DNA from 3 places in the Undibacterium sp. Di27W genome. Region 3 is predicted to be linked to each of the others. Evidence: predicted binding sites of a transcription regulator. Region 3 holds the regulator's gene; each other region holds the start of a gene.
The links. Region 3 encodes sigma-54, which starts transcription at its own class of promoters, with help from an activator protein. Its sites were predicted from a motif close to TGGCANGNAANCTGCTTT; they were not measured.
Positions count from the first base shown of each region.

Region 1: ACO0LF_RS30530 (pilin) is a predicted target of sigma-54. The motif match lies at 3,900-3,917, and genes of this name have one in related genera.
Region 2: ACO0LF_RS14305 (pilin) is a predicted target of sigma-54. The motif match lies at 5,085-5,102, and genes of this name have one in related genera.

Region 1 is NZ_JBMPOS010000033.1:4,908-12,716, reverse strand. It holds gene ACO0LF_RS30555 (hypothetical protein) at 1-141, shown strand, start outside; gene ACO0LF_RS30550 (hypothetical protein) at 176-388, shown strand; gene ACO0LF_RS30545 (M6 family metalloprotease domain-containing protein) at 498-2,021, shown strand; gene ACO0LF_RS30540 (pilin) at 2,239-2,700, opposite strand; gene ACO0LF_RS30535 (hypothetical protein) at 3,137-3,286, shown strand; gene ACO0LF_RS30530 (pilin) at 3,387-3,848, opposite strand; gene ACO0LF_RS30525 (pilin) at 4,342-4,803, opposite strand; gene ACO0LF_RS30520 (hypothetical protein) at 5,397-6,299, shown strand; gene ACO0LF_RS30515 (hypothetical protein) at 6,774-7,004, opposite strand; gene ACO0LF_RS30510 (hypothetical protein) at 7,004-7,264, opposite strand.
Region 2 is NZ_JBMPOS010000006.1:181,446-189,254, reverse strand. It holds gene ACO0LF_RS14330 (DUF2889 domain-containing protein) at 1-582, shown strand, start outside; gene sucC (ADP-forming succinate--CoA ligase subunit beta) at 614-1,798, shown strand; gene sucD (succinate--CoA ligase subunit alpha) at 1,817-2,698, shown strand; gene ACO0LF_RS14315 (Stp1/IreP family PP2C-type Ser/Thr phosphatase) at 2,992-3,798, shown strand; gene ACO0LF_RS14310 (FHA domain-containing protein) at 3,828-4,439, shown strand; gene ACO0LF_RS14305 (pilin) at 5,148-5,609, shown strand; gene ACO0LF_RS14300 (tetratricopeptide repeat protein) at 6,118-7,809, shown strand, end outside.
Region 3 is NZ_JBMPOS010000012.1:92,961-100,769, forward strand. It holds gene lptA (lipopolysaccharide transport periplasmic protein LptA) at 1-280, shown strand, start outside; gene lptB (LPS export ABC transporter ATP-binding protein) at 282-1,037, shown strand; gene ACO0LF_RS22220 (RNA polymerase factor sigma-54) at 1,049-2,539, shown strand; gene hpf (ribosome hibernation-promoting factor, HPF/YfiA family) at 2,647-2,994, shown strand; gene ACO0LF_RS22230 (enoyl-CoA hydratase/isomerase family protein) at 3,628-4,722, shown strand; gene ACO0LF_RS22235 (hypothetical protein) at 4,748-5,023, opposite strand; gene ACO0LF_RS22240 (alpha/beta hydrolase family protein) at 5,307-6,251, opposite strand; gene ACO0LF_RS22245 (ABC transporter ATP-binding protein) at 6,409-7,137, opposite strand; gene ACO0LF_RS22250 (ABC transporter permease subunit) at 7,148-7,809, opposite strand, start outside.

The sequences.
Region 1 (7,809 bases), on a different contig from region 3:
AAGGCCAACGAAGCCATATTGCAAGACTGGATGTCAAAACACAATTTTGCAACCGGGCCGGGCACGATCACTGTGTTCATCAACACAGAAGAACAAGAAGCAGCCCGGGCGCAGGCCGTTACAGATCTGAAACTCAAATAGAGCTGGTGTTTACACTTAGGTAAAGGAGATTCAAATGGTGACTCGTCAGATAACTGGTGTTTCCAAAGATGCGGTTGCGGCAATCATCGCGCAATTTAAAGCAGAGGGGTGCGAGGCCGCAGCCATCCCGGATGGAGAAAAATATACGGTCAACGCCAACTGCCCGGATGCGCCGGCAGCGGACGCTGCTCCCATTGCCCCCATCGCTACAGCCATCAAACCGACAGCCAGGACCAAGGCAAAGTAAGCGCGCCTGCGGCCAGGCTGCATGGCAATCATGACGATGAATAATGACGGTGGCTACTTATTTCATTCTGTTTGCTGTTGTCTGAGGTAAAGACCGAAAAGGGAAAATCATGCCAGCACAGTTTAGTGGCAAGCAGTTTACTTTTACTCAGCCCGACGGCACGAAGCTATGGGTTCGTGGCTGGGGCAATCAGCATCACGCGGTTTTTGAAACACTCAACGGCTACACCGTCGTCGAAAACCCGGCGACAGGATTTTATGAGTACGCGGATATCAATCATGAGGCAGACAAATTGCTGGCAAGCGGAGCACGACCACGGCAGGTTGACCCGCGGACGTTGAACTTGCGATCAGGTTTGCGGACCAAAGCAGCCGCAGCAAAGGCACAAGCATTGCAACAAAGCGCATTTCCGCATGGTGGCTCGCGTTGGGAAATTCGTAGAAAAAATGCCAAAGACATTGTGGCTCAGCTCGCACGCAATGACGGCAGGGAAGGCATTATGGCTGCTCCACCCTCTCGCGCCACGGTGGGAAACTTTGTGGGCTTGTGCATCCTCATTCAGTTTTCTGACATTCCGGGAACGATTCCCCAGACAGAAGTGGAGAACTTCTGCAACCAGGCTGGATACCGCGGGTTTGGTAATAATGGCTCAGTCCATGATTATTTTCATGACGTCTCGGGAGGCCGCCTTAACTACACCAATATCGTCACACCTTATTACACCGCCAAACATCCAAGGAAGTATTACACAGACGAATCCATCGCGCTGCCCAAACGCACGCTTGAACTCATTAAAGAAGCGCTGGACTACTTTAAAAATAAGGGATTCGACTTCAGCAAATTGACGATAGATCAGCAAGGCTATATCTATGCTACAAACGTATTCTATGCAGGAACCAGAGTCAATAATTGGAAAAAAGGGCTTTGGCCGCATTCATCCCATTTGACGAATCCCTACCAATTGACGCCAAACAAGCAGGTATTCGATTATCAGATTACCGACATGACAGATGAACTCAGCCTTGGCACTTTTTGCCATGAGAATGGCCATATGATTTGTGATTTTCCGGATCTCTATGACTACGGAAATCAATCCGCTGGAATCGGAAAATTTTGCCTCATGTGTGCGGGGCCGAATGCAGATGAAAAAAATCCTCCCCAGATTAACGCCTACCTGAAATACAAAGCAGGGTGGGCACAAACATTGACTGCATTGACAGCAGGCTTGAATGCCAGTGCTTACGCTGAGAAAAATCAATTTTTTATCCACAAAAAGAATGCAACCGAGTACTTTATTATCGAAAATCGCCAGAGATCAGGCAGAGATGCCGCACTGCCCGCTGCAGGGCTTGCCGTCTGGCATATTGACGAGCTGGGGGATAATCAAAACGAACAAATGACTTCTGAAAAACACTATGAATGTGCTTTGATCCAGGCAGATGGTCGCAATGATCTGGAGCACGATGCCAACAATGACGGAGACGCCACTGATTTGTTCAGTAGCGATGTCAACAAGCGATTCGGTGTCGATACCAATCCCAAAAGCCTTTGGTGGGATGGCAGTGCATCAAGGCTTGATTTGAGTAACATCAGTGCATCAGGCCTGGAGATGCGGTTTACTGCAGCCATCTAATTTATATACCCGAATTTACATCGCCGAATTTGCATGTCCGGACAATCATCAGGTAAAAAAATAGACATGCTTATGCATGTCTATCATGATCTTCCTATGTCGAAATGAAGGCACAGAGGGAGAGTGCGAACCATAAGGCTGGCGCAAGGCAATCCATAGCCAATATTAAATGCCTTCCTGTTTGGAAGGCATTGTCAGGTCTTTCTATACAGGTGTATCAGCAACCGCCGCTACCTGTTTTCAGGCCACGATTACCATTGCAGATCGTGCCAGTCGCATCCCATTTCATATTTGCCTGGTTGGTTATCGTGGACGCTGTCAACGTTCCTACCAGTTGGGTAGTGTCGCTGGGGCTGACTGTTGCTGCAGAGGTGAAAACAACTTGGCCAGCTGAAAGCACTGGTGCAGCGGTAATGAATTTAGTCACAGCAATACTGGGAATGCTGTTGGTACCTGGTGTGATGCAATTAGTCCAGACACTTGCTTCTCCCTGAAAGCAGACAGCCATGGATGTGAGCGTACTTTCTAGCTCAGCCCTGGCACCGGCTGCGCGGGTGCGGGATGTATAGTCGGAGTATTGAGGAATGGCAATCGCTGCCAGAATGCCGATAATTGCGACCACAATCATCAGTTCTATCAGGGTAAAGCCACGTTGAAATTGTTTGAGTAGAGGTGCCATCTTTAAACTCGCGGAGAAGTTGAAAAAAGTAAAGTTGCTGAACGATTCCTTAAATAGCAAACTTTGTGCCAGTTTATCGACTACTTTGAAAATGAAATTTTTTGCAATGAAAATAGAGGTGTAGGCCTATTTTTTGAGAAAAACGTAACAAAATATGTCAGTGATATACAAAAATTATTACCTATGCTGTCATGTAGTCTATTTACTGAATCCCTAAACTGACAAAAATGTCATTTTTATTGGCATTGTTGTAATTTTTCTCAATGGCAAATATCGTACTTGATGAGGGGCGCGGCTGTTAATCAGCCCATTAAAGCGGGTGTTTTTTAATGAAAACGATGATTATTCTGCCTTGAGGCGTTGGCAGTACATCAGGCGCGGATTGAAAGGCCGAGGCCAATGTCAAGGATGCGATGAAAATCTGGCGATAACTTGTATGACACGTCAACTGGCTTGTAAGAATCTGGCTGCCTCAGGCCTGTATGCTTGGCGCATAGAAGCGAGAGTGATCAGGCAAGTGCGCGAATATACCAAAGCGATAGCTTCGCTGGAACAATTTTGCGTAGATCCCATTGATTTGAATTGATATTGAATTTACCTTCCCGACAAAAAAGCCCCTCGTAATAGAAGGGCTTTTTTAGTGTTTGGCAAGCCTGCTTGGCAAGCCTACCTGGCAAGTCTACTATTCAGCAACCACCAGCACCGGTTTTCAAGCCGCGATTACCGTTGCAGATAGAGCCGGCAGCGGACCAAATCATATTGGCCTGGTTAACAACAGTAGAAGGGGTCAAGGTGCCTACCAATTGTGTTGTATCGCTAGTACTTACTGTTGCAGTCGATGTAAATATCACCCTTGCAGCAGAAATAGCCGGAACAGCGGCCACGAACTTGGTCACTGCAACGATAGGAATACCGTTACTTCCTGTGGTGACGCAATTGGTCCAGACACCCGCGTCACTTTGAACACATAAAGTCATTGCCGTTATCGTGCTTTCCATTTCAGCACGAGCACCAGTTGCACGGGTACGTGACGTGTAGTCGGAATATTGAGGAATAGCAATTGCAGCCAGAATGCCGATAATTGCCACCACGATCATCAGTTCGATGAGGGTAAAACCGCGTTGTGCTTGTTTTTGAATAGATGTCATCTTTGAGCTTGTCAAAAAGTTAATAAAATTAAAACTTCTGTTATATCCACATAAGCGAGATCTATGCCAAGCTCTTGAGAAAGACTGAAAAAGAGAGTTTTTATGATGAAAATACAAGTATTTCTATCTATTTCTTGAGTTGAATAACAAAATATGTCAGTGATGTCTTAAAGCTATCCCTAATACTGTCACTTAAATATAAAGCGCTACATGAAACTGACAATAAACGGTCTTTCTGTTGTGATTAGATATATTGATTGTGCAATCATAGTTTGCCATTCTGCAATGTGTGGCTCACTTTAAGGGACCTAAAGTGAAAAATGCCACTGCTGGTAAGCTGGCATGCACTGAACAGCTCCACTGATGGGTAAAAAATTCTCAGAGATGACATTGATACAGTATAGAGGCTGCCACCAGTGCCTGTTTATCCCCATTCCAAAAAAATGCCCTTCATGAAGAAGGGCATTTCCTGGTGTTGAGCAGTAAGAACAGATTAGCAACCACCCGCACCGGTTTTCAAGCCGCGATTGCCGTTGCAGATAGAACCGGCCGCACTCCAGATCATATTGGCCTGGTTGACAACAGTCGAGGGAGTCAAGGTACCTACCAATTGCGTGGTATCACTGGTGCTTACCGTTGCAGTCGACGTAAATATCACCTGACCAGCAGAAAGTGCAGGAACAGTTGCCATGAACTTGGTGATTGCCACTACAGGTACACCGTTAGAGCCTGATGTTATGCAATTTGTCCAGACACCAGCGTCACCTTGTACGCATAAGGACATGCCTCTCAATGTACTTTCTATCTCAGCCCTGGCACCTGTGGCACGAGTGCGGGATGTATAGTCAGAGTATTGAGGGATAGCAATCGCTGCCAAAATACCAATAATCGCTACAACGATCATCAATTCGATCAGTGTAAAGCCGCGTTGTACTTGCTTTGGAGTAAATGTCATCTAAATTCACCGTAAAGTTGGAAGGAATAAAATCTCTGTAAAGGCCTTAAAAAGGCAAAATGATAGTTGCCTGAAAAAATCTGCAGGGCATATTTTCGGTAGCAATCATACATGTATTTTTGATAAATGTAACAAAATATTACTAACACTTTTAGGTGCCCATACTAATACTGTCATTTGGCATGCAAACCATGTGCGAAACTGGCAAATAGTGTTTTTTCAGTCGTCAGTATGCATGTGTGCTTGTGCAGCAATCGCTGTGGATCATCGATGAGAAGAGCGGCTTTAGCAGCGAATATATTACTGACACCCCCTGTAGGTACAGAAACTGGACATACAAAAGTAAATGCTCACTCTGTACGGCAATGCCAAAATCAAGTGCAAGCACTGGAAAAAAGGGATATGGGAATAAGCGAGCTCATGGTAAACAATAATTTGAAACGCCTCTTACATGAAAAAAACTATTGTCATCATCTCGCTATCAATCATCTGCACCGTACTTTTTGCGAAGTACCAATTTGGCTCTGTCTCCTGGGGGCCTTATAGGCATCCAGAATTAGTCCGTGAGAATGGCGTGATCGTGTTTTGGCGGTATGCACGAGATTATGGGGGGGCACTTTAATGGATTTGATCTTGATCCAGCACAGACAGAAGTCTTGGGCTATGACGCGAGCATACAGTTTTCAACAGCGCCAAAAGACCGGGGTGCGATACCAAAAGCGGTGTCTATGCCTTTTGCACGGACTCAGAATTTTGACGCCGACTTGAAGCCATGGATTTCTAAAGACACTATTTATCCTGCTGGATGTAATAGCGTTGATGATGGTTCCAGGGCTGCCGACGATTGCGTTACAGCACATCCAGGAATGCGCCCTCTGAGGCAGGTGGGATATAGGGGTGAAGAAGTCTGGCTTAAAGGGCGGCAGATAATGACGCCTGTAGCGAATCAGGCTGATTGTGCAGTGTCTTTGCCTGACAAGCTGGAACTGGATCTTGGCAATGATGATAGTGTCGCTTATTTCCCGACCAGTCGAACCTTGTATTTGCTTAACCTCCGTGAGGAGCCTGGTGTTTTGTATGTATCAAAAGGGTGTCAGAGTTTTGAGAGAGTCGATTACTCGGCGCATATAAAGCGTGCAAAGAATAGTTGCCCAGTTAGCCTGCATGTCTACGATATCGTACCAGGAAAAAACGCACTCCTGCCTGCTTTATTAATCGAGAGCTGTCGCAATATCAAGGGAGTTTTTGACCTTGATGCAGGTTTATTCAAGCTTACTCCCCACCAGGACGCATTATTTTTTTGGGGTAATGATGGCAATAGGGTCGCACTAACTATGGAACAAAAACAGGATTGGGATGAAAAGGCGCGAAGCAAGTTCACTTTTGTTGCCAAGGTGTTTGATGTTGATACTGGCGAGGTAGAATGGTTGACATCGAGCTATCGACCGAAGATGCAAATGTCATTCGGCTTTTGGGGCTGGTTATTCAACTGGTAGAGAGGCTGTATGTACAACAGGAAAGAGCTTACTCCTGAAGCGTTTTATAAAACACCAAACAGTTTTTATTTTGAGGCACGCATGCGTACGATTGCGCTGTGCTAATCGTACCTACCCTAACAGCGGGAAATGCCGTATATTGAAAGCGGTGTAAACGGCCTCCTTAGATGCCCCCAGGTAGGGTGCGTTGCAACGCACCGTCATTGAATGACGATCATGTCATCCGACGTGCATTCTATAACATCCCGTAGGTACGATTAGCGCAGCGTAATCGTACGCATGATCGCCGTCACTTTTCTATCCTGCTTGAAATCCCGGATGGTTCACGGCAGTTAACCAAGTATACGTCACACGTCTGCTGAGATGGTAAGGCTCAACATGAGATACTCTTGAGGCCTGTGCTTATTCAGGCTCTGCATGCGTACGATTACGCTGCGCTAATCGTACCTACGCGGGCTAATCGTACCTACCGACCTACACCTGGAGCGGCATTTTCCATGACCCAGCCCAGAGGTCAAAATGCACCAGTTTATCCAACGCGACGCGGATGCTTTTCTCTCCTACCGCATCAATAAGCTTGGTCGGAATAGATACGCCCCAGTTCGCTTCATCAATGGGAAAAATTTCGCAATCTGTGGCTATAGTACCGAGCACAGATGCTATCTCGCTGGCAGAGCCAGTTTTTACGATGACCTGGATACCCATCAGCGCTTGAACTCCACGGTGCAGATTGCAGCAAGACTTTCAGTAATTGCATCAAGTGTCTTCGCAGAGACGGACTGACCACGGACATCATAAATAATACGGCATGCGTTCATATGCGCAGGTAAATGCTGATGGGCAAAAGCGATGCGGGCCTTGTTGTATTGCAGGCTCAAGCGGATCGCTTCTGGATTCTCAAGGCTATGACTGGCAACGAGCACATATTCGTTTTTTTCGTGAATAGTAAATTCTGGCGTAAACATAGAAGTTGTTCAGTTAAGAAAATGAGATGCGTTGGGGATGGCTGTGCTAAACATAACTACGTGGGGTGCATCAGAGGTTGATTCTCAATTTTATGGCAGAAAATCCAAAACGCGAATTCCCCAGCCGTATCTGAGTAAAATATCAAATAAAACATATATGGGCAAGATATAGAAACCATAAAAATATCGGCGATATTGAACAAATGTCCGGCCGAGATAAATAAATCCTGCCAAACTTAAACTTGCGAGAATTGAACCCAACGCAAATAGAACATAATATGTCGCTGCACTAACAAATGTCGACAGTATGGAGACTGCACTTAACATTAAACTGAAGACAAAAATTGTTATTTTCATTGAGTATTCTTCTACCTGCGTGTAGGTACGATTAGCGCAGCGTAATCGTACGCATGATAACCGTCACTCTCTATTCTGCTTGAAAAGCACAACTGCTTCATGGTAGTCATTCAAGCATAAACCACGCGCCTGCTATGATAGTGCGCGGACTTCGCGAGATATCCTGATATCTATGCATCTTCAGACTT
Region 2 (7,809 bases), on a different contig from region 3:
CCCTTATCTTCGTCAACCAACAGACGCGCCTTAAAGCACACGCGTACTATCCAGATCGAAGCGTTCGCGCGCGATGACGGATTGTGGGATCTTGACGCCCATATCACTGACTATAAGCCCCGCGATATTACGCTCGCATCCGGCGTGCGCTTGAATGGCAGCGCGCTGCATGACCTCAGCCTGCGCATTACCATAGACTTGCAATTGAACATCGTTGATGTGGAAGCGTCGTCAGACGCTGTACCTTATCCGGGTTATTGCGAAGCTATTACTCCAGATTATAAAAAACTCATCGGTTTGAATTTGATGAGACAGTTCCGTCAGGGCGTCAAAGAACGCATGGCTGGTGTGCAGGGTTGCACCCATCTGACGGAAATGGCACAAATTCTGCCGACTGCGGCTGTCCAGGCTTTTGCTGGCGATGTGATCGATACTCGTGATGGGGCGACCGATCGTGGCCAGCAGGCGCAACAACCTTTTCAACTTGATCGCTGTCACGCTCTTCGTATAGACGGGCCTGCAGTTGTTCAATATTACCCGCGTTGGGCAAAAGTATCGCCTGACGCGAAATCACCCAGCTAGTTTGTTTGTTTAATTATTTATACCTCAGTGTCTGAAGGGAAGTCGTATGAAAATTCATGAGTATCAGGGTAAAGAAATCCTCCGCAAATTCGGAGTGACAGTACCACGCGGTATTCCATGCCTGTCTGTTGACGAAGCTGTCAAAGCGGCTGAAACGCTGGGCGGACCAGTCTGGGTTGTTAAAGCACAGATACACGCCGGTGGCCGTGGCAAGGGTGGTGGCGTGAAAGTCGCTAAATCCCTGGAACAAGTGCGTGAATACGCTGACGCGATTCTGGGCATGCAACTGGTCACGCATCAGACCAGTGCTGAAGGTCAAAAGGTTCGTCGCCTGTTGATCGAAGAAGGCGCAGATATCAAAAAAGAACTGTATGTGAGTATGGTCACTGACCGTATCAGCCAGCGCGTGGTCTTGATGGCCTCCAGCGAAGGCGGTATGGATATTGAAGAAGTGGCAGAAAAACATCCAGAACTGATCCACAACTTGGCAATCGACCCGACTGCTGGCTTGCAAGATGCTGAAGCGGATGACATCTCCCGTAAAATCGGCGTGCCTGAAGAATCCATTGCTGATGCGCGCGTACAGTTGCAAGGTTTGTACAAAGCCTTCATGGAAACTGACTGCTCCCTGGCTGAGATCAATCCTTTGATCCTGACTGGCTCCGGCAAAGTGATCGCACTGGATGCAAAATTCAATTTCGATGCGAATGCCTTGTTCCGTCAACCAGAAATCGTGGCTTACCGCGATCTGGATGAAGAAGATCCAGCTGAAATCGAAGCCTCCAAATTTGACCTGGCTTACATCTCCCTCGACGGCAATATCGGCTGCCTGGTGAACGGTGCTGGTCTGGCGATGGCAACCATGGACACGATCAAACTGTTCGGCGGCGAACCAGCCAACTTCCTGGACGTAGGTGGTGGTGCGACGGCAGAAAAAGTCACTGAAGCCTTCAAGATCATGTTGAAAAACCCAGGCCTGAAAGCCATCCTGGTCAACATTTTCGGCGGCATCATGCGTTGTGACGTGATCGCTGAAGGCGTGATCACTGCATCCAAGGCAGTTTCCCTGCAAGTACCACTGGTTGTGCGTATGAAGGGTACTAACGAAGACATCGGCAAGAAGATGCTGGCTGACTCTGGCCTGCCTATCATCGCGGCTGACACGATGGAAGAAGCAGCACAGAAGGTTGTTGCAGCTGCTGCAGCTCAAGCTTAATAATCGCAAGGAACAGATATGTCCATCCTGATCAATAAAGACACTAAAGTCATCACCCAAGGTATCACTGGCAAAACTGGCCAGTTCCATACTCGCATGTGCCGCGACTACGCAAACGGTAAAAACTGTTTCGTCGCTGGCGTGAACCCGAAAAAAGCTGGCGAAGATTTCGAAGGCATCCCGATTTTCGCTAACGTATCTGAAGCTAAAGCGGCTACTGGCGCGACAGTTTCCGTTATCTACGTACCACCAGCAGGCGCAGCCGCTGCCATCTGGGAAGCCGTAGAAGCTGACCTGGACCTGGCAATTTGCATTACTGAAGGCATCCCTGTCCGTGACATGATGATGTTGAAAGACCGCATGGCTAAGTCCGGCAGCAAAACAAAATTGCTCGGCCCTAACTGCCCAGGTCTGATCACACCAGACGAAATCAAGATCGGCATCATGCCAGGCCATATCCACCGTAAAGGTCGTATCGGCGTGGTTTCCCGTTCCGGTACACTGACATATGAAGCAGTGGGTCAATTGACTGCACTGGGTCTGGGTCAGTCTTCTGCTGTTGGTATTGGTGGTGATCCTATCAATGGTCTGAAACACATCGACATCATGAAGATGTTCAATGATGATCCGGATACTGATGCTGTCATCATGATCGGTGAAATTGGTGGTCCGGATGAAGCCAATGCTTCTTACTGGGTACGCGACAACATGAAGAAGCCAGTTGTTGGCTTCATCGCCGGTGTGACTGCGCCTCCGGGCAAACGCATGGGCCATGCTGGCGCGCTGATCTCTGGCGGTGCTGATACTGCACAAGCCAAGCTCGACATCATGGAAGAATGCGGCATTAAGGCCACTAAAAACCCGTCAGAAATGGCGCGTTTGTTGAAAGCCATGCTGTAAGCAAGAGGCTGTAAAGCTGCTTTGCAAGAAAGAGTCGCAAATTTTGCGACTCTTTTTTGTTTATAGCGGGGTTTCTTGTGGATATCCGTGCAAATAGATTTCCTTAATGTTAAGCTTAAGCAAGATGTACAGTTCACAATTGAATTGTGATTGAATTCATGGTTAACCGCAGGCAGCAGCGCAAAAGAAGCAGAATAAAAAGCAGAAAAAGCGGCGAATGAAACCAGCCTGTGAATACAGGTTTAAAAATATTATAAATTTATACACTTCAGGATAATTCCCAGCGTTTATTGATGCCATACCAGCGTGTTCTAGAATTTGCCGCCCTGTCTGATACGGGCTTAGTCAGGTCGCACAACGAAGATGCCATCATCGTTTGTGCCGACTACGGCTGCGCCATTCTGGCCGATGGCATGGGTGGTTATAACGCCGGTGAAGTCGCCAGCGCCATGACGGCGCAAATCATTGCAGAATATTTATGCAGCAAGATGGATGCCATCTGGTTCCCTTCCATGGGGCCCCGGCCTTTGGCTATGGCGCGCTGGATTACCGAATCTGTTGAACTGGCCAACCGCAACGTGCTGTATGCAGCGCAAACCAATCCCGAATGCTCAGGCATGGGCACCACAGTGGTGGTGGCATGCTGTTTGCAAGACAAGCTTTTACTTGCACACGTCGGTGATTCACGTGCTTACCGCTTTCGTGATGGTATATTGAGTCGCTTGACTCAGGATCATTCTGTATTGCAGGAGCAAATCAATGCCGGTCTGATATCGGAAGAAGATGCGCGTTTTTCTTCCATCAAGAATTTGATCACCCGCGCTGTTGGTACGCTTGATGAGGTGCATACCGAGTTGCATACGCACCATACCGAAGAAGAAGATTTGTATCTGATGTGCTCGGATGGATTGACCGATATGCTGGAGCATGATGAAATCCAGAGTCTGATCAGGATGTATGGATCTGATCTTGATCGTTGTGCCGAAGCGCTGATAGACAGGGCCAAGGACAGAGGGGGACTGGATAATATTTCGGTAGTCTTGTTTGGCCTGGTTGGTGAAAAAAACAAGTCCTGGTTGCAAAGAACATTTACCCGGTAGTCCGGGGCTTATGAATTGATGAGAGATTTATGGCGAAAATTATCGTCACCTTTAATGGTCTGGTTCAGCAAGAAATCACTATCAGTAAATCACGCCTGACGATAGGACGGCGACCCAGCAATGACATTGTCATCGATCATCTGACGGTGAGTGGTCAGCATGCCGCAATTGATACTTCGTCGAATGGTTCTTTTGTTCTTGACCTGGGCAGTACCAATGGCACCATGGTCAATGGCCAACCGGTCAAAAAACATTTGCTGCAAGATGATGATGTTATCGACATCGGCAAATACAAATTAAGATTCCAGGTGGAGCAGTCTGGCAAACAGACTTTTGTGCCCGAGCCAGGTCAAGTGCAGCCACCAGCGATCGTCGACAAGCAAAGGGCCAAGATCAAGGTCATGAATGGCACGAATGTGGGTAAGGAGCTGACGCTTGTCAAAGCCGTTACGACCATAGGCAGCCCCGGTACTCAGGTCATTGCCATTACTCAGCAAGGCAAGGACTACGTGATTGCCCAGGTTGAGGGCAGTGCTGCGGCAACCGTCAATACCGTCTCCATCAAGGACAAGCCGCACACCTTGAAGCACGCTGACATGATAGAGATGTCGGGCACGAAGATGGCTGTCATCTTTTATTGAACAAGCCAGACTGGACCGTCCAGTAACATTTCTCTTTTTATATCTGATATACACTGGCTAGTTCGCCTTTGACAGCGACGCTCCAATGCGAGCTTGCTGGCAGGTAAGGGGAATATGAGTATAAGTACAAATATTCCCTTAACTATGTCAGACATGCATCCTGCTCCTGCTTGCCTGCTACTCACCTCTATTTTGACAGGGTAACAGCCACTGAAAGTGCCGCCATAGCCATTCGGTAGCTCAAGAGCAATAGATACCATCAGCCACCTTGAACCAGAATTTGTATTAAATAGTCAGTTTGTTATGACAGTTTTCCCCAGCGTATGAGGAGATCTGCGTGGCGACGCTTATTTTTATTTCTGTGCTACCTGTTCTGCGCGGCCAGACATCACCAACATTTGTTTAAACCTGCCATCTTGTATAGTAAATTTTTATTATTTACATAATAAAAATGCGGGGAAATGTAACTTAGGTTACAGGAGTGACATTCTCGTCAGTCATATTTATATTTTGACATAAGAAATGACAAAAAATTGCAAAGGGATTTTGGAAACTGTTGACGCATTTTGTCAGTTGCTCTGAGTAAACATCAAAAGATATCTATTTCCATCACAAAATGCCCTGCTTTTACTGTTTGCAAGGAGTTGGCACGGCGATTGCTTAAGAGAAAGCGTTGTTCCCGAATTTAACTTTTTATTGGAGTTCAAGATGAAATCTATCCCTAAACAGCTGCAACGCGGCTTTACATTGATCGAGTTGATGATTGTTGTTGCAATTATCGGTATTCTGGCAGCGATCGCTATTCCTCAGTACTCCGATTACACATCCCGTACTCGCGCTACTGGTGCAAGGGCTGAGATCGAAAGCACTTTGACAGGTATGGCTTTGTGCGTACAAGGTGACAATGGTGTTTGGACTAACTGCATAACAAGTGGTAGTAACGGTGTTCCTATCGTTGCAGTCACCAAATTCATGGCTACTACTCCTGTATTGGCTGCTGGTTCTGTGAGTTTCACTTCTACAGCAACAGTAAGTACTAGCGATACTACACAATTGGCAGGTGTTCTGACTGCATCTACAGTTGTTAACCAAGCTAACATGATCTGGTCTAACGCCGGTACTATCTGTAACGGTAACCGCGGTCTGAAAGTTGGTTCCGGCGGTTGCTAATCAATTAGCATAGCTGCACCCAAAAATGCCCTTCTATATGAAGGGCATTTTTTTATCCTCTTTTTTATCCTTTCTACGATTCTGGGTTCATTGCGGGTAAATTTTGCTGAGGAAATTTGCAGGCCAACATGGAGTATCCCTCAGGTGCTTGTGCATGAGTCTGCTCTCAAATCATGTTTGCTTTCTCTTTGTGCCGCTGTAGACCTTCTTGTAAGTAGCTAGAATCTGCCCTTACTGGAAAGTGGCCTGGATAATTGATCGCGTATCGCTAAGCAATTTTTTCCTGAGCCCATATTTAATCGTCCTGAATAGATAAATGTTCCAGGATGACATCGTCAATAGTAGTCTACTGCTCTTCCTCTTTCCTCTGTGTGCCCATATATTCGAAATATCAGGCTATTTTTATGAGCAGACTCATAGGAAATGAGTAAACTTGCTTGCTTCATGGAGAATGGGTATGGCATCCATAAACCTGTGATCTTGTAAATTTCAAAATGGGAGTTCGCTCATGCTGAGCTGGTTGAAGAAACGGTTTTCCCCGATAGAACAAAAGATATCTGAGGCTGAAAAAAAAGAAAAACAGACGGATATTTCTGTTCCTGAGACAAATAGCAAGCCAGAACCTGGCGCTGAGCAATTAGGTGACTTGCAATTCAAAGAGGGTAACTTGCCCGCTGCAGCCGCGTATTTTCAACAGGCACTCTCAATTGAGGCTACTAACCCTATCCTATGTAATAAGCTGGGTGATGTTTTTTATGAGCAGAACCAATATTCACTTGCTGAAGCACAATATCGTCGTGCTTTGGAATTAAAGCCGGATTTTCTGGATGCAGAGATTAATCTTGGTTTGTGCCTGGATGCCGTCGGGCGTTATCAGGATGCCCTGGCCTGTTATCAGCACGTGATACAGATGCAGGCGGATCATCACATCGCTTATTACAATCTTGCAGTGTCACAGACCTCGCTTGGGCATGTCGCTGAGGCACAGGCGGCTTACCAAAAGGCCCTGGATATCAGGCCTGAGTTTAGTCATGCACATTTTAATCTGGCCATTTTGCTACAGCGCCAAGGTAAATTAATTGACGCTGAGACGCATTACCTACAGACTTTATCCACTAATCCCACGCATTTTTTGGCTTGCTGTAATCTGGGCTTGCTATACCTGGCGAGGCGGGAGTATAGCAAGGCGCGTGAGAAATTATTGTTATCCTTGAACATCAATCCTCAGCATCTGGAGACGGTTTTCAATCTGGGCAAGCTTGCGCTTGATACTGAACAAGCAGATGCCGCCGTTGATTATTTTCAACGTGCATTGAACTTACACCCTGGGTATGCAGATGCAATACTTAGCCTGGGAGATGCTTATAAGATGCAGCACAAACTCGAAGAAGCAGAGGCTAGTTATCGTCAGGCGATAGATGTGCGACCAAAGCACCCTGCTGCTTATTGCAATCTGGGCATCACATTGCATGAGCAAAAACGATATGCAGAGGCGATAGAGATTTATGAGCAAGGCATAAGCAATGATGCGCAATCTGTCTTGCTTTACAATAATCTTGGCAATACTTATAGTTCTTTGAATCGTATGTCTGAGGCAGAGATTTGCTATCGCAAGGCATTGCAACTGGGTAGTAAGGCACAGGACATGGATGGTGCCATGGTGGGTGTCAGTAGTCAGGATCAGGTACCTACCTATTCAAATCTTGGCTTGCTGTACATGCAAAAAGCTGAGTACGACCTGGCACGTGAAAACTTTTTGCTATCTCTGCAGAGTAATCCCGGGCATATCGAGACTATCCACAATCTGGGCCTGACGGAACTTAAACTTGAGCACCTGGATGTTGCACACGCTTATTTCAGGCAGGTTTTGGAATCGCGCCCTGATTTTGTAGAGGCAATGATAGGTTTGGGTAATGTCTATACCAAGCAAAACTTGCCAGCAGAGGCGGAAGCGATTTATCGCCGTGCCATTGCTGTAAAAGTAAATAATCCAGCTGCGTATTGCAATCTGGGTGCGCTTTTATATGAACGCAAGCGGTGCATGGAGGCGATCGCGGTGTATGAACAAGGCATCGCCAATGATGCCATTTCTGTCACTTTATATAGCAATCTCGGTAATGCTTATAGTGCCATCAATCGTTTTGATGATGCTGAAGCTTGCTATGCCAAGGCTTTGCAGATGAGCAGTGAGGTGACAAAA
Region 3 (7,809 bases):
CCGCCAAAAGCGCGATGGCGGACCTGATCTGTGGGTAGATGGCGAAGCTGAACGTGCGGAATACAATCAAAGCACGGAAATCGTCAAATTCTTTTCCAAGGCCAAGGTACGCTATCTGGAAGGCACTAAAGTCACCCAGGAACAGGCTGGCGAATACCTGTCTTATGACAGCAAGAATGAAGTCTTTGTAGGCACTAACTCCACCAGTGGCCAGTTTGTAGAAGGTTCGGGCAGCCTGAAAATCATCTTGCAACCAAAACCAGAAAAACAGGCTAATTAAGATGACAGCACAGTCAGGCAGCACCTTGCTGGTCAAGGGTTTGCAAAAACGTTATGGTGCACGCCAGGTCGTGCGCGATGTTTCCCTGCTATTGAAAAGTGGTGAAGTGGTGGGTTTGCTGGGGCCGAATGGTGCAGGCAAAACCACTTCTTTCTACATGATCGTTGGTCTGGTACCTTCCGATGCTGGCGATATCATTATTGATGATGTCAATATCTCGCAACTGCCCATCCATGAGCGCGCCGTGCTCGGCCTGTCTTACCTTCCGCAGGAAGCATCAGTGTTCCGCAAGTTGACGGTAGAAGACAATATCCGTGCGGTACTGGAATTGCAAAAAGACAGCGATGGCAAATTCCTCGGCAGCAAGAAAATCGAGCAAAGGCTGAATGCCTTGCTGGCAGATTTGCAAATAGAAAAAATACGCGAGAGCCAGGCTTTGTCACTGTCAGGTGGTGAACGCCGCCGCGTCGAGATTGCCCGTGCACTGGCCACCAATCCACGCTTTGTCTTGCTGGATGAGCCCTTTGCCGGCGTTGATCCTATCGCTGTCATCGAAATCCAGCGTATCGTCCGCTTCCTCAAGGAACGCGGCATAGGCGTTTTGATCACCGATCATAATGTGCGCGAAACCCTGGGCATCTGCGATCACGCTTACATCATCAATCAAGGCGCGGTACTTGCCAGCGGCAAGCCTGACGACATCATACAAAATGAATCTGTACGTCGCGTTTATCTCGGAGAACACTTCCGGATGTGACGGGAATCATCATGAAACAAAGCCTGCAACTACGTACCTCACAACATCTGGCCTTAACGCCGCAATTGCAGCAATCAATACGATTATTGCAGTTATCGACTTTGGAATTGCATCAGGAGCTGGAGACGCTGCTGACCGATAATCCCATGCTGGAACGCGTCGATGATCCACTCGACCATGCGGTTCGCCTGCTGGCCGATGGTGCCATCAATACAACAAGTACCTCGGCTGACGCAGGCATGGAAGCACCTGCGCAAAGAGAAGAAAGCGATAAATCCACCGAGCCAGCCGCTGCCGATGCCGAAACGGTCATCAGCAATGACAGCACCAGCTCCAGCGAAGAAGACTGGGGCTTTGATGATGTGCAGCATGGCAGCAAATCTGGTGATGATGAAGATGGCCGTCCACAACTGGGAGCAGCCCACATCACCCTGCGTGAACATCTACTGGAGCAAATGCGCCTGAACCTGCGTGAGCCGCGTGACCGTGCCCTGGTCGAACTGATGATAGATGCGCTGGACAGCAATGGTTACCTGACTGAAACCCTGGATGAAATACATGCCAGTTTGCCATTGGAACTCTGTGTAGAAGCAGAAGAACTGGCCTTTGCCCTGAATATGCTGCAAAGCTTTGACCCGGCTGGTGTCGGTGCGCGCAGCCCTTCAGAATGCCTGGCCCTGCAAATCAGGCGCATGCCCAAAGTGGCTTTTGTCACACGCAGACTGGCATTGCAAATTGTTGAAACACAACTGGCTTTATTTGCACAAAGAGACTTCACCAAACTCAAGAAAATTCTCGACTGCGATGATGAAGATTTGCGCGATGCACAAACCATCATACGCCTGTGCCAGCCACGGCCTGGCATTGCCTTTGCCGCCGATGAATCAGATTATGTGGTGCCGGATGTGATCGTCAGAAAGTCTGGCAATGGCTGGCAAGTCATGCTGAATCAGGATGTCATGCCCAGGCTGCGAGTCAGCAGCGTGTATGCCAATATCATGAAGCAAAACCGTGGTGAAGCTGGCCTGGGTGCGCAATTGCAGGAAGCCCGCTGGCTCATCAAAAATATGCGGCAACGCTTTGACACTATTTTGCGCGTTGCACAAGCGATAGTTGAAAGGCAACGCAATTTTTTCACCCATGGTGCCGTTGCCATGCGACCCCTTGTTTTGCGCGAAATTGCTGATACACTAGGATTACACGAGAGCACTATCTCACGTGTGACAACCCAAAAATACATGTTGACCCCACATGGCATGTTTGAGTTGAAGTACTTTTTCGGCAGCCATGTCGCGACGGAAACAGGGGGTGAAGCATCTTCCACCGCGATACGTGCACTCATCAAGCAGTTGATAGGAGCAGAAGACCAGAAAAGCCCACTCTCTGATAGCAAAATTGCAGACATGCTGGGTGAACAGGGCATGGTAATTGCCCGGCGGACAGTTGCCAAATACCGTGAAGCCCTGAAAATCCCCCCAGTCAGTTTGCGTAAATCTTTGTAAGTAGTCCTTGTAATCACGGTTTGAATTGCTATATATGATTTAGCTCAAGGCAAATAAATGCCAAGAGTGTATCGTTACAGCAAGCAACATCACTATAGGAGCACAGTATGAATCTCACCATCAGTGGACACCACGTCGAAGTAACTCCTGCAATTCGTGAATATGTACATACCAAACTAGAACGTATCAGGCGACATTTCGACCAGGTCATTGATATCGCCGTCATCCTGACGGTGGACAAGCTCCGGGAAAAGGAAAAACGACACAAAGCCGACATTAATTTGCATATCAGCGGTAAAGATATCCACGTTGAAAGTCTGGCGCATGATCTTTATGCAGCAATCGATGCACTGGTAGACAAACTTGATCGCCAGGTCATCAAGCACAAAGATAAAATGCAAGACCATCAGCACGACGCCATCAAGCACATACCTGATCCGGCATCGGCTTCATAAGACCCCGGTCCTTACCCTAACAGGTTGTGGACATCCAAAACAAGGACGCTAAAGGCGTCCTTTTTGTTGGGTGAGTGGTTTTGAAATAAATAATATTTCTCAATCTATTCAGTTGATTGCCATATGGCAATCCGTACACGTATTAACGTCATTCCAGCGTGCTTTTGGCTGGAATCCAGCGGCGTTCGGTGTATGCCACGAAGTTTATTCACGCCAGAATCGTAAGACTTTGCGAGCTGGATTTTGAAATACCTGCATTCGTATTTGAAGATTGCTCGCCGGTGATAGACCGGCGGCTACTCCCTTTTCTTGCTCGCCAAGAAAAGGAAGCAAAAGAAGGCGACCCAGGCGTCGTCGCCCCTGCGGGGTTCCCGTTTATGCAGTACAAAAAATGGGAAGGCCCGAAACTCGCCTGCGGCTCAGACAGCGGTCCTTCTCTTTCCATTTTCTGTACTGCACAAACGGCGCCGACACATGGGAACTGCCGAAAGTCAAAAACAACCCCAAAGTCAAACCCAACGGCAACGAGCATGCCGTCCTTACTCTATTTCCTCATAAACATATACACCCCGTGACGCCCAAGCCTGACAAAGTTAAAATAGCAGCTTCATCCCCTACACTGCATAGTCCATCATGAGCGAATTTGTCCTCACCTCCGTCAAGAACAATATAGGCTATATCACCCTTGACAGACCCAAAGCCTTGAACTCGCTGTCTCTCGATATGGTGCGAGCATTGACGGCGACCTTGCTGGCCTGGCAGGATGATCAAAGTGTGCGTGCCGTGTTTATTCACAGCAGCAGCGAGAAGGCATTTTGTGCTGGTGGGGATATCCGTTTTTTCTATGATGTCGGCACTGCTACTCCGAAAGGTGACTCGGCCCTGCTGGAAGATTTTTTCACAGAAGAATATGCCTTAAATCATTTAATCCATTTCTACCCAAAACCTTATATCGCGCTGATGAATGGCGTCGTCATGGGTGGTGGCATGGGTATCGCCCAGGCAGGGTCAGATTGCCGTTTGCGCATTGTCACTGAGCGTACCAAGATGGCCATGCCGGAAGTGAATATCGGTCTTTTCCCTGATGTCGGCGGTGGTTATTTCCTGTCACGCACTGAGGGTGAAATTGGTACTTACCTGGGACTGACTGGTGAGATCATTACTGCCGCTGATGCTATCTATGCAGGGCTGGCAGATATCTACATCCCCACCGCTGAAATACCAGCATTGATGAATTTGCTCAGCGAAAGCGCGGCCACGGACCTGCACGTGGCAATACGTGATTTCGCAGCTAGCTTTGCAGACCAGGCAAAGCCGGATACCAGCAAACTGGCCGCGCAACATGCGGCCATCAATGACATCTTCGCAGGTAATAGTGTCACTACCATCTGTGAAAAACTGCAGCAAAACAGCAACGAATTCGCCCAGCAAACCCTGGCCACCATGCAAAAGCGCTCACCCTTGCTGATGTCAGTCACACTGGAACAACTGCGCCGCAGTAAGGACATGACAGTATCAGCCTGCCTGCGCATGGAAAGAAATATGGTACGCCATTGCTTCAAGCATGGTGAAGTACTTGAAGGCGTACGTGCCCTGGTGGTAGACAAAGACAATAGTCCACGCTGGTCACCTGCAACATTGGCTGAAGTGACGACAGAGCAGGTGACAGGATTCTTTGCAGAAGCATGGCCTGCTCATGCGCATCCTTTGCGGTATTTGGAAGGGTGATTTAAAAACTGATTTTTTAAGAAAATTAAATCAATTGCCAATACAAAAATTTGCACAAAGGTCGCATTGACGTTGCTTTTGAAGTTGAAGTTGCAGTTGCAGTTGCAGTTGCAGTTGCAGTTGCAGTTGCAGTTGCAGTTGCAGTTGCAGTTGCAGTTGCAGTTGCAGTTGCAGTTGCTATTGATTTTTGCAGTTCCCATGTGTAGCCGCCGTTTGTGCGGTACAGAAAATGGAAAAAGAAATGACCGTTGTTTGAGCCGCAGGCGAGTTTCGGGTATTTCCCATTTTTTGTACTGCACAAACGGGAACCCCCTTTAGGGGGCGGCTACGCCTGGGTCGCCTTCTTTGGCATACCTTTCTTGGCGACGCAAGAAAGGTATGTAGCTGTCGGGCTACCCCCGACCGGCAATCTTAAATGGCGCATAAACGTATTTGAAAAACAGATTCGTAAAATAATGAGAATCTGAAGTTAATGCATTTTACGGTATACAACAAACGTCACTAGATTCCTGCCTACGCAGGATTGACGTTAATAAGATTGCCCTAAAATCCAAGGCTGAGCAGCCTCTTATGCATATCTGCAATCACTTCAACTCAAATGCCTTCTTATCCCCCTTAAACCACCCCGCCAAGCCCGCAATAAACTCCTGCGCCCCATTCCTCTCCGCAGTTTTCAAACCATGGCTGGCGCCCGGAAATTCGACAAACTGAAAATCCTTCTCAGGGTGCTTCAAGAAATAGTCCCGCAAGGCATGCCCCGATTCTATAGGCACACTCTCATCCTTCTCCCCCATCGCCGCCACCATGGGGATATCCAGGCCTGCATATACGCTCAAAGGATCAGTAAACAAACGACCAGACCAGTAGGCATAGGGATGACCAAAGAATTCTTTCCTGAGGCTCTTGCCATTTTTTTTGATGTCAGCATACACATGTAAAAAATAGTCACGTGAAAATGGCTTGGCATAAGGCTCAACACCACGATCAGCAAAGATCAAAAATTCTTCACTTTGTTTCAAACCACCACTACCAGCGGTTGCCAGCCAGCCTATTTTCTCGCTATCCCTGGCGAGGTAAGGCGCAATCGCACCGCCTTCAGAAAAGCCCAGTACGGCAATGGAATGCACTGGCATCTTTTTCAGTTCAGGCTCTTGCTCGATGAACTTTAAATGATCTGACAAGCGTTGATCAAATTTGTCTGCTGCCTGAAATTCTTTACTACATTTGCTGCCGTCGGCATTTTTGATGACACCAGGTTTTTCCAGATAATAGACATTGGCAGTGGCGGGATAACGTTCAAAAAACAGGGGCAAGCGTGTAGCAAAATCATCGCAACCTGAGCCACTGACCAACAGGATGGGCTGGCCAGGAGGTGTTGCGGCAGTATCAGATAAATGATAGTAGCGTCTTGGCTTGCCATCGATTTTTATTGTATGTTCTTGCAGCACTGGCGCTGCCATGCAGGAGGCACTAAAGAGTGTGACCAACACCAGAATCGTAAGGTGGATTTTTGAAGAAATGGAATTCATAGGGATGCCCAATGGTGATCAATGTGAAGCGCGAACCAGCGCAATTCAGCATCGAAAAATATCACAATTCAAGCAAGAATTGATGAGCCAAAATGAAAAAATGGGGAGCAAACTCCCCATTTTTTCACTACATTTTCCACCGAGAATCTGGCATTAATTAGTGCTGCGCACCACCACCCAGATAAGCCGCCTTCACTGCCGGATCATTCTGCAAACTAGTCGCCGGGCCATGCACAGATATCCTGCCATTTTCCAGTACATAACCATAATCAGCCACGGCCAGGGCAGCCGCGGCAAACTGCTCCACCAGCAGCATGGTGGTGCCCTGCTCTTTCAGGCGTACGATGATACGAAAGACTTCATCGACCAATATCGGTGCCAGACCCATGGATGGTTCATCCAGCAAGACCACGTCAGGGTTGAGCATGACTGCCCTCGCCATCGCCAGCATTTGCTGCTCGCCACCAGACAGGGTGCCTGCCAACTGGTTTTTGCGTTCTTTCAAGCGTGGAAACAATTCCATGGCTTTTTGCAGATCACTTTCTATGTCACCGCGCGGACGGCTGCGGGTGAAGCGCGGGAAGGCACCGAGCAAAAGATTATCGGTCACCGACATGGTGGCAAACACGCGCCGGCCTTCTGGCGAATGTGCCAAGCCTGCCCTGGCGATCTTGTGTGAATCGAGGCCGGTAACATCTTTACCGGCCAGTGTCACCTTACCTTCTTTGGGTTTCAACATACCGGAGATGGCGCGCATGGTGGTGGTTTTGCCAGCACCGTTGGAACCTATCAGTGTCACGACTTTACCCTTGGGCACTTCCATGGAAATACCATGCAAGACTTCGACCTTGCCATAGGCTGCATGCAGATTTGAAATGCTTAACATTACTCTCTCCTCAGGCTGCAGTAGTTTCGACGGTTTCAGCAACGCTGCCACCGAGATAGGCTTCAATTACTTTTGGGTCGGCCTGCACTGCCGCCGGTTTGCCTTCTGCAATTTTCTGGCCAAAATCCAGCACAGTCACGGTATCGCAAATCGACATGACCACATCCATATGATGTTCAATGAGGATGATAGTAATACCGTGTTCACGTATCTTGCGGATGATGGCGATCAGGTCCTTGATGTCAGGCGCAGTCAGACCAGCAGCAGGTTCATCGAGCAACAGCAGTTGCGGATTGAGACCCAGTGCGCGACCAATTTCGAGCAGGCGTTGTTTGCCATAAGGCAGATTGCGCGCCTCTTCATTGGCCAGGTCCGCCAGACCAACGAATTGCAGGATGCTGGCAGCACGTGCTCTTGCCAATCGTTCTTCGCGCAGATAGCGTGGCGTATGCAGCATGGCATCACCCACATTACTGCGGAAGGTGCTGTGCAAGCCAACCAGGATGTTTTCTGTTGCTGTCATCTCACCAAACAATTGCACGTTCTGGAAAGTACGTGCCACACCACCCAGAGCAATTGCGGAAGGAGTGCTGCCGGAGATGACTTTGCCGCCAAATTCCACCACGCCATCGGTAGGCTGGTAGATACCGGTCAGCACATTCATCATGGTGC